Regions from separate parts of the Dehalobacter sp. MCB1 genome, predicted to be linked through region 1. Evidence: predicted binding sites of a transcription regulator. Region 1 holds the regulator's gene; the other holds the start of a gene.
What was found. The regulator HrcA, encoded in region 1, represses chaperone genes, less so after heat shock. The targets are predictions, from matches to a motif close to TGTTAGCACTCNNNNNNNNNGAGTGCTAACA.
Positions count from the first base shown of each region.

Region 2: the regulator HrcA is predicted to act here: its motif matches at 2,181-2,211, upstream of groES (co-chaperone GroES).

Region 1 is NZ_LXPC01000013.1:55,915-61,567, forward strand. It holds gene lepA (translation elongation factor 4) at 1-1,071, shown strand, start outside; gene hemW (radical SAM family heme chaperone HemW) at 1,217-2,554, shown strand; gene hrcA (heat-inducible transcriptional repressor HrcA) at 2,680-3,729, shown strand; gene grpE (nucleotide exchange factor GrpE) at 3,751-4,326, shown strand; gene dnaK (molecular chaperone DnaK) at 4,418-5,653, shown strand, end outside.
Region 2 is NZ_LXPC01000004.1:111,781-117,433, reverse strand. It holds gene A7K50_RS02790 (CoA-disulfide reductase) at 1-829, shown strand, start outside; gene A7K50_RS02785 (molybdenum cofactor guanylyltransferase) at 1,027-1,644, shown strand; gene A7K50_RS02780 (P-II family nitrogen regulator) at 1,663-1,998, shown strand; gene groES (co-chaperone GroES) at 2,261-2,545, shown strand; gene groL (chaperonin GroEL) at 2,619-4,253, shown strand; gene A7K50_RS02760 (hypothetical protein) at 4,729-4,947, shown strand; gene A7K50_RS02755 (YmaF family protein) at 5,596-5,653, shown strand, end outside.

The sequences.
Region 1 (5,653 bases):
CCCGGGATGACGATTGTTGAAGAACTAAGGGCAGGCCAGGTTGGCTATATCGCAGGTAGTATTAAGAATGTCGGAGATACTCGCGTTGGGGATACCGTGACGGATAACGACCATCCGGCTGCAGAACCGTTGCCGGGTTATCGCAAAGCGGTGTCGATGGTTTTTTGCGGCCTTTATCCGGTTGAAACTTCCGACTTTGACAGGCTGAAGGATGCGCTGGAAAAACTTCAGCTGAATGATGCGAGTTTAATGTATGAAAATGAAACGTCCGCGGCGCTGGGTTTTGGTTTCCGCTGTGGGTTCCTGGGTCTCCTGCATATGGAAATCATTCAGGAGAGACTTGAGCGGGAATTTGGCCTCAGCATCATTACAACTGCACCGAGCGTTGTTTATAAAGTGAATACCACAGCCAAGGAACAGATCTTCATTGATAACCCTGCGCTTCTGCCGTCTGAAGGAAAGATCGAATCGATTGAAGAACCTGTGGTTAAGGCTACGATTATGGTACCATCCGAGTATGTAGGTACCATCATGGAACTGAACCAGGAGAAAAGGGGTACGTTCCTGAACATGGACTATATCACCGCCTCCCGGGTAAGCCTATATTATGAGCTTCCGTTAAGCGAAATCGTTTACGATTACTTCGATCAGCTTAAATCCCGAACCAAAGGGTATGCGTCTTTGGACTATGAACTGATCGGATATAAGGAAGCGAATCTTGTGAAACTTGATATCATGCTGAACGCTGAAATTGTAGATGCACTTTCCTTTATTGTCCACAAAGATAAAGCATATTCCCGTGGGCGCAGGCTTGTCGAAAAACTGCGTGGCCTGATTCCGCGGCAGATGTTTGAAATCCCTGTCCAGGCTGTCATCGGGACCAAGGTCATTGCTAGAGAGAATATCCGGGCCATGCGTAAGGATGTTCTAGCTAAATGTTACGGCGGTGACATTTCCCGGAAACGCAAACTACTGGAAAAACAAAAAGAAGGCAAGAAACGCATGAAACAAGTCGGCAACGTGGAAATACCCCAGGACGCTTTCATGGCAGTGCTCAAAATGGACGATTGATTTTTGATTTGAATCGCATTTGACCCTAGGCATCTCTCCTGCGCCGCCACCGTGCTTTGCTTGGCGCTCACCATCCCATTACGGTGACTCAGTCTGCAGCCGGAGAATGTAAAATGTTAAAGATCGCTGTATTAGGTGATTAGGTATGACTTCTTTATATGTTCATGTTCCGTTTTGCGTAAAAAAATGTTCCTACTGCGCATTCTATTCGGTTCCTTATACTGTGCCCATTATCGCGGACAGTAGAATATCCGGTGGTGCAGATAGGGCTGACCATAGGTTATTATCAGACCCGGCCTCAGATTTGGTCTCCGTCTATTTGTGCGGACTGGAGCGGGAGCTTGAGTTGCGAGCTAAGGAAGCCTCCCAAGGGGTTTCTTCTCTTTTTATTGGAGGCGGAACGCCCACAGTTCTGGATGTCACTCAGCTTGAACGACTGCTCAGTTTGATTTGTCGGTATTATTTTAAGGCCCCGAACCGGACAGACTCGACAGACATATCCGATCCGTTAAGGAATCCCCTTATCCATACTTCCTGGACCGGTCAAGTCATAGAAAAAACAATTGAGTGTAATCCCGGCACACTCGACCGAGAAAAATTGATGCTCTGCCGAACGTACGGAATCAACCGGATATCGCTCGGCGCTCAGAGCTTTAATGACCGCCTGCTGAAAAGTATCGACAGAATCCATACCGCGGAAGATATTCACAGGAGCGTCGCCCTTGTCAGACAATCGGGGATAGACAACCTGAATCTTGACCTGATTTTTGGACTTCCAGGACAGAAAATGGGACATTGGCAGGATACACTCCGCCAGGCCATTACGTTGTCGCCGGAACACCTTTCACTCTATGCACTTACGCTTGAGGAAGATACCCCACTGCATAAAGAATATGCATGCAGTCAGGCAGGCAGTTCGGACTGCAAAGAAACCTTGGATGACTCGAACAGCCGGAGACGCCTGAATCGTCTGCCGGATGACGACTTACAAGCTGATATGTACGAATGGGCGGTTTCTTATCTTCAAAGCTTCGGTTATGGCCGCTATGAAGTTTCCAACTTTGCGAGGCCTGGTTTTGAATGCAAACATAACCAGTCTTATTGGCGAGGGCAGGATTATATCGGTCTTGGACCGGGGGCAGTTTCGTGTCTGCACAACGCTAGAACCAGGAATAGGGAGGATATCGCGGGGTATGCGCGGATACTGGAATCAGGACTAAGGCCTCTGGACCCCTCGGCAAACGAAGTGCTGACCAGAGAACAGAAGATCTCCGAATTTATGATGCTGGGGCTGCGGATGGCGGACGGAATTGACATCGCAGAATTTGCCGCCAAATTTCAAACCGAAATTCAGGATATTTATGGACGAATTTTGCAAAACTATATCGATAAGGATATTTTCTTGCTTGCCGAAGGTAGATTGAAAATTAATCCTGCCTGTTTTTTCGTTCTCAACGCGGTTCTGGTGGATTTTATGCTGTAGTTGAATTGTATACTATTCGATGATGATTCCTCTTGACATTATTTTACCTTCATGCTAAATTATGTTCAGATGATTAGCACTCACCTTGATAGAGTGCTAACAAATCAATCGGAGGTGGCACTTTGATGGAAATGGATGAAAGAAAACACAAGATTTTAAAAGCGATTGTGCAGGACTATATTGCCACCGCGGAGCCCGTCGGTTCCAGAACCATTTCCAAAAAGTTTGAGCTGGGGGTGTCTCCGGCGACGATCCGCAATGAGATGGCAGATCTCGAAGAGTTGGGACTTATTGAACAGCCCCATACATCTGCAGGAAGAATTCCTTCCGACTCGGGCTATCGCTATTATGTCGATTATTTGATGGACCCTTTAAGTCTGAACCACGATGAAAAGAAAAATATCAACCAGGAGATCACCAGCAGACTCAGCGAAGTGCAGGAAGTCATCGAATACACCGGAAAGCTTATTTCCCAGGTGACGAACCTGACTAGTATTGTACTTGGACCAAAAAGCCGAAACGGTATTCTGAAGAATTTGCATTTTCTTCCCTACGAGCAAGGGAAGGCTATCATGGTAACCGTAAAAGAGAATGGTTCAGTAGAGAATAATATTGTCGATATCGGTCCGGATACAAGCCCGGAGGAACTTCAGGTTCTGGCGAATCTCTTTAACCAGAAAATGAGCGGAACTAGGGTACAGGATCTGAAAAAAGGCCTGATCAACGAAATATACAGTGAGCTCTCCAGAAAACGCCGCATTATTGATGGAATGATGGGTATTCTGGAAAGAATGTTTGATGATAAGGATGGAGAGTCTGAAGAACGGGTCTACCTTGGCGGGACATTAAATATGCTTGATCAGCCTGAATTCAGGGATATCAATAAAGTTCGAAGTCTCTTTTCCGTATTTGAGGAGAACAATAAGCTGAAGGAGCTTCTAAGTCATGATCAAAAGGGATTAAGTATCATGATCGGAGCGGAAAATGCTGACCAGGTATTTAAAAACTGCAGTATTATATCTGCAACCTACCAGATTAACGGGAAACAGATTGGTTCAGTAGGCGTTTTGGGTCCAACCAGAATGGATTACGGCAAAGCGATCGCGATTGTAGACTATATGACAAACAGTTTGACCGAATTGCTGACGGAGAGGCACCGGAGGACCCGGACTTAGATCAAGAAGGGAGGCAACTGCGTGAACAAAGAAAAAACAAATCAAGCGTCTGCAAACGCTCAGGAAGATAAAGAAAACCAGAACATCGGGCAGGAGAGTGAAGAATGCCTGACTGAGGACATTGATTCTATCGATCATTTGCAGCGCCTGCGTGAGGAAATTGAAGAGCATAAGTCCAAAGCGGAAGACTATTATACCCAAATGCAAAGACTGAAAGCTGAATTTGACAATTTCCGCAAAAGAACCCAGAAGGAAAAAGAAGACACTGCCCGGTATGCTTCGGAAAAAGTTATTCATTCCCTGCTGCCGGTCCTGGATAATTTTGAAAGAGCGATTGTTTCCAGTCAAAAAAACAACGATTTTGAGGCGTTATCCCAGGGTGTCGAAATGATCGAAAGAATGTTTCTGAAAGTCCTGGAAGATGAGGGGCTCAAAATTATTGAAACAGTCGGCCAGGAATTTGATCCAAATCTCCATGAAGCCCTGCTGAAAGAAGAATCTGACCAGCCGGAGAATATGATTCTGGAAGAATTCCAAAAGGGATATTATCTGAAGGATAAAGTGATCAGGCCCAGCCGGGTCAAAGTTTCAGGCTGATCGTGTTAAGCTAAATCTCAGTCTGATCAAAGAGCATATAAGTTGAAAGAAACAAAAAATACGATATGAGAATTTGCAAGGAGGAAATCAAATGGGTAAAGTAATCGGTATTGACTTAGGAACCACTAACTCTTGTGTTGCAGTGCTTGAAGGCGGCGAACCTGTTGTAATCCCGAATCCTGAAGGAGCGCGCATTACCCCTTCAGTCGTCGGCTTCTCCAAGAATGGCGAGAAACTGGTAGGGCAGGTGGCCAAACGCCAGGCTGTTTCCAATCCGGACAATACGGTTAGTTCGATTAAGCGTCATATGGGCACGAACTATAAAGTGACTTTGATGGATAAATCCTATACACCGCAGGAAGTATCTGCGATGATTCTGCAGAAACTCAAAGCTGATGCGGAAGCTTATCTGGGGTCTTCAGTCACCCAGGCTGTCATCACCGTTCCGGCGTATTTTACTGATGCCCAGCGTCAGGCTACCAAAGATGCCGGCACGATCGCCGGTCTCGAAGTTCTGCGTATTATCAACGAGCCTACTGCAGCAGCACTGGCTTATGGACTTGACAAAGAGCATGATCAGACCGTACTTGTTTACGACCTTGGCGGCGGAACATTTGACGTCTCAATTCTCGAACTGAGTCAGGGAATGGTCGAAGTGAAAGCGACTAACGGGAATAACCTTCTTGGCGGTGATGACTTTGACCAGCGTTTAATGGATTACATTATTGCCGAATTTAAAAAGAGCAATGGTGTTGATCTTGCCAAAGACCGGATGGCCCTGCAGCGTCTGAAGGAAGCCGCTGAAAAAGCCAAAATTGAGCTTTCCGGTGTCGCCCAGACGAATATTAATCTGCCGTTTATCACGATGTCCGCTGAAGGACCGCTTCATCTGGATATGAATATCACGCGCGCCAAATTTGAAGAGCTTGTAGCAGACTTGATCGAAAAAACAATGGGACCTACCCGTCAGGCTATGGAAGACGCCAAGCTTTCCTTCAATGAAATTGATCAGGTCATTCTTGTCGGGGGATCCAGCAGAATCCCGGCAGTCCAGGAGGCCATTAAGAGAATCAGCGGCAAGGAACCGCATAAAGGTGTTAATCCGGATGAAGTCGTTGCGCTCGGCGCGGCTATCCAGGGCGGGGTCTTGGCTGGTGAAATGAAAGATATTGTTCTAGTCGACGTTGCTCCGCTTTCCCTCGGAATTGAGACCCTGGGCGGCGTATTCACCAGGATCATTGACCGGAATACGACCATTCCGACTACCAAATCCCAGGTTTTCTCCACTGCAGCCGACAGCCAGACTTCGGTAGATATCCATGTGCTT
Region 2 (5,653 bases), on a different contig from region 1:
CTGGGCGGTTGAAAAAAAGGATAAAGGAACGGTAAAAGTTGATGATACCGGAAAAGCTTTCACCGAATCCCCGGAGGCTAAAATCACAGCGGATAAAGTGATCGATTGTTGCGGTCTGCAGTGCCCCGGACCAATTAAACTGGTATTTGAAAATATGAAGGTGCTAGAAGATGGCCAGGTTCTGGAGATCTTGGTTACGGATCCCGGATTTGCAAGGGATATTGAGTTCTGGTGCAGCAAGACAGGCAATACGCTACTGAAAACAGAATTAAACGGAGATTATTTGAAGGTCTATCTGCGCAAAGGAAGCGTGAAGCCTGTTGGCCAGCCGCAGGTAAATGTTGCGGTGGAGGAAAAACCCAGAGGTGCAACGCTGATTGTATTCGAGCAGAATATGGATAAGGCCCTTGCCTCATTTATCATTGCGACCGGCGCAGCATCCATGGGTAAGGACGTAACGATGTTCTTCACATTCTGGGGGCTGAATATTCTTAAAAAATATGACGCACCTAAGGTAAGCAAGGATTCTCTGGCGAAAGCCTTTGGCATTATGATGCCCCGCGGACCCAGAAAACTGCCTATCTCCAATATGAATATGGGTGGCATGGGTGCGAAAATGATCAAGCATGTTATGAAAAAGAAAAATGTTGATAGTCTGGAAGAACTGCTGCACAACGCGATGAAAATGGGTATTAAGCTTGTAGCCTGCTCCATGTCGATGGATGTGATGGGCATCAAGAAGGAAGAACTGATCGATGGAGTGGAAATCGGCGGTGTTGCCACAATGCTTGCCAAGGCTGAGGAATCAAACTTGAACCTGTTTTTCTAAAACATAAAATAGTTGGTTTCAAGGATCTTCCAACTTTCAGTAAAATAGTTTTGTAATCTCCACTGAAAATATGATAGATTATTAAGTACAGACCTAGTACCAGATATACCATCATAATTATTTTAGGGTTCACAAGTATTTAGAGGTATTTTACAGGCAACGTCTAAATCGTAAGGTTCAAATATGTCTGAAGGAAGATGCGCGTGGAAAAGAAAAAGCTGGAGATCACAGGAGTGCTCTTTACCGGAGGAGAAAGTAAAAGAATGGGCCGGAATAAGGCATTTCTTGAGATAGGCGGAAAACCACTTCTGGAAAGAAATTTGGAAGTGCTGGACAGTATCTGCAGCGAGGTCCTGATCAGCTGTAGGGAGTCTGAACAATATTCGGGATACAGTTATCAGGTGGTTGCCGACCAAATCAAAGGTAAAGGGCCGATGGGCGGGCTGTATTCCGTCCTCCCGGTGGCCAAGTATGACTACGTCTTCGTGGCTGCCTGTGATATGCCGTTCTTGAGCAGTCAAGCCATTGCCTATATTTATGAACGAATTGAGGATTATAAGTTGGTCTTCCCGTATGTTCGGGACAGACTGCATCCGCTGCACGCCTTTTACCACAAAAATGTGTTTAAAGTTGTGGAGAAACGGATTAAAGAGGACAAACTGCGTCTCTTTGATATTGCTGATGAATGCAGGCATAAGATCGTGAATATTTCTGAGGAGATGGAAGGCAGTACGCTGAAGGAAGTGATTGAGGAAAGTTTCTTGAATGTCAATACGCCTCAGGAGTGGGATCTCATTTTACAAAAAATACAATAATGCTTTGGGGAGGTCGGAATGAAAAAGATTGAGGCAGTGATTCGCAGCAATAAACTTGACCAAGTGGAAAAGGCACTCAGTAATTTGGGAATCAGCGGGATTACCGTATCTCAGGTTCTTGGTTGGGGAAGGCAGAAAGGGAATATTACCGAGGTTTACCGCGGAACGGAAGTATCCGTCCGGCTACTTCCTAAAGTCAAACTCGAAATTATTGTTAATGACTCGGAAAGTGAAAGTGTTCAGGAAACCATCAGGGAGAATGCTCTAACCGGTAGATTTGGCGATGGTGTCATCTGGGTGACCCCTGTTGAAGACTTCCGCCGGATCCGTACCGGTGAAAATTTTCTTGATTGAAATCTGCTAATAATAATGAATAAATAAGGAAAATTACGGTTATTCTATATAACGTATTTATTAGGCGTTATAGTAATTTAAAGATTGATGAAGAAAATAAGTGATAAACAATTCTAATTGGTCGTAATTATGCGTGGATGGGGTTGCAATACTACCAGACGTTGCATATTATTATACCTAGGTATTAGCACTCATCTTGATTGAGTGCTAACAATAAAGCGGAATATAAAAATATAAAGGTTTCAAGGAGGGAAATTATTTTATGAAACTCAAACCGTTGGCTGACAGGGTAATTATTAAAGCGGTTCCGTCTGAGGAAAGAACCAAGAGCGGGATCATTATGCCTGACACCGCAAAAGAAAAGCCTCAGGAAGGCGAAGTGATTGCTGTAGGTCCTGGAAAAGTTGAAAAAGGGGAAAGAATTCCAATGGAAGTTAATGTCGGTGACCGCGTGATTTATTCTAAATATGCCGGCACTGAAGTCAAATATGACGGCAACGAATATTTGATTTTAAGAGAAGCTGATATTCAGGCAGTCATTGGTTAAGTAACAGTCCAGTATTACTTATCAGATAACATTTGAAAGTATTTTCCGATAGAATTAAAGGAGGAACATTTAGGTGGCTAAACAAATCATTTTTAACGAAGATGCTCGCCATGCCATGGAGCGTGGTGTCAATAAGCTTGCGGAAGCTGTCCGCGTTACCTTGGGACCAAAAGGACGCAATGTTGTTTTGGATAAAAAATTTGGTTCTCCGCTGATCACCAATGATGGTGTAACGATCGCCAGAGATATTGATCTGGAAGACCCGTTTGAAAATATGGGAGCACAGCTTGTTAAAGAAGTTGCTACCAAGACGAACGATGTAGCTGGCGACGGCACGACCACAGCGACCGTTCTGGCTCAGGCCATCATTCGTGAAGGTCTGAAGAACGTTGCTGCAGGCGCCAATCCTATGGAGATCAAACGTGGTATTGAAAAAGCTGTAGAAGCGATTGTTGCTGACGTTAAAGCGAATGCCAAGACTGTGGAAAGCAAAGAAGCCATAGCTCAGGTTGCTTCGATTTCCGCTTCCGACACCACCATCGGCAGTCTGATTGCCGAGGCTATGGAAAAAGTCGGCAAAGACGGTGTTATCACTGTTGAAGAAGCCAAAGGCATGACCACTGAACTGGAAGTTGTTGAAGGAATGCAGTTTGACCGCGGGTATGTTTCCGCCTATATGATTACCGATACCGATAAAATGGAAGCTATCTTAAACGATCCGTTCATCCTGATCACCGACAAGAAGATCAGTGCAATTGCAGATATCCTTCCTGTTCTGGAAAAAGTAGTTCAGGCCGGCAGACCGCTCCTGATCATCGCTGAAGATCTGGAAGGCGAAGCTATGGCTACCCTGATTGTCAATAAGCTTCGTGGAACCTTTACTGCCGTAGGCGTCAAGGCTCCTGGATTTGGAGACCGCCGTAAAGCAATGCTCGAAGACATTGCTGTTCTGACCGGCGGACAGGTCATTACTGAAGACCTCGGCCTCAAACTAGAAAATACTTCGTTGGATATGCTCGGACGCTGCCGTCAGGTCAAAATAACCAAGGAAGAAACGACCATCGTTGATGGCAACGGCGACCAACAGGCTATCAGTGCCCGTGTTGAATCCATCAAGAAGATGATTGAAGAAACAACCTCCGACTATGACAAAGAAAAACTCCAGGAACGTCTGGCTAAACTGGCCGGGGGTGTTGCCGTCATCCAGGTTGGAGCAGCTACCGAAACTGAAATGAAAGAAAAGAAACTGCGCATTGAGGACGCTCTGGCAGCTACGCGTGCCGCAGTCGAAGAAGGTATTGTTGCAGGCGGTGGTACAACTTATCTGGATGCACTTGCTGCACTTGATAACGTTGATGTATCCGGCGATCAGAAAACCGGAGTGGCTATTATCCGTAAAGCACTGGAAGAGCCTGTCAGACAGATTGCTAATAATGCTGGTCTCGAGGGTTCCGTCGTTGTGGAAAAAGTCCGCAACAGCGCTAGAGGTGTAGGCTTCAACGCGATGACTGAAGTATATGAAGATATGATCGCTGCCGGTATCGTTGACCCGGCGAAAGTAACCCGTTCGGCTCTGCAGCATGCAGCTTCGATCTCCGCCATGCTCTTAACTACAGAGTGCCTCGTATGCGACCTGCCTGAGAAAGAAAATCCGGCAGCTGCCATGGGCGGCATGGGTGGTATGGGCGGCATGGGCGGCATGATGTAGGCGAAAACCATATGCCTTTAATATAAGCCAAAATCAAAGCGACAATATCGCTTATCATACCCCTGCGGTAACGAAACGGTAACATTTCTAGACAAAAAAATAATACCGTAGGGGAGTATGAAAGAATCAGAGGTTTTTCATCAGTTCACTGAACTTTTGAGAAGCCTCTTTTTTCATTGTTTTAGTAACATGCATATATACGAGTCTAGTTGCTCATCATCTTTATGGCCAAATCGTTCCATGATCATCGGAAGAGACTTATGAAACGTTCGTTCTTTTAGGTGTTTTGCTACCGTATGATAACTTCTTCGAGAATGATCAATTCCGGCTGTTCAGTAAACTGATTCAGTCTCTTGACCAAAAATATATATTGTAATTGGTGGGAGCAACCGTACCTGGTTGTCTTTCTTTTTTGCTTTAATTTAGGACAAACCAAGTAGCTTGAACATAAAATATTGTAGATAAAAAAGGGGGGATGAATAATGTTAGTAATCTTAACAATTATCCTTATTTTGCTTATCTTAGAGATTATTCGTTTACTGAGAAAAATTTTAAAGAAAATTTAACTGTCTGCTATGCCTCCCTGGATAAGGGGGGCTTTATTGTTTTCAAAGAACAATCTATGCAAAGGCCAGTCATGTATGCCACTTGTGAAAGTGTCCTTGATCATCTTAAATCAATGGTCTTTGTATGATTCTTATCATAAATGGTTAATCAATCTCATAAAATAACATTGTGAACAAAAAATCTATAAGGAATTCTCCCTATAGATGGGTAAAGCAACCATATTGCTTGGTGTAAAAAGTAGTTTGATTTGTAGGCGGCTACTTTTTACACATAAGGCTAGATCTAGGCAAATTTCTAATTAGATACATAGTTTAATTATTTGGATAATCAAAGCGATCAGGCTTACAAGAAGGGAACAGGAACCAAAAATGATCATCATTGTCTGATAGAGTTTTGTCATAGTCCAATTCCTCCTCTCAAGAAGAATTGGTTGCTTTACCTTATAAATTAATTATTCTAAATATATTTGTAGTAGTATATATGCTAGTTATACAAGTTTAGACTTAAAATGTTTGTCTTCAGAATTAACAGCCCGAGATGGACGTTTTTTTCGAGAGTCTGGTGAAAAATCTTTGTATATTCTGTTGTTTTCGAGGTCAGGAATGATCAAATAATATTTCCTCGCAAAAAACTTCTGCAGAGGGAACTTGTCCTACGGATCTAGTCATAAAAGCGTGATGGACCTCTAATGCTTTTATTTGGATAAAAATTAAATGGAATATGCTCAAAAAACCTCCTCTGGAAATATTTTATCTAAGAGGGGAGGTTATCATTTATGGTGCAAACTACGAAAAGCCCGCTAAACCATAATCATGGAAGTGTAACGCATACAT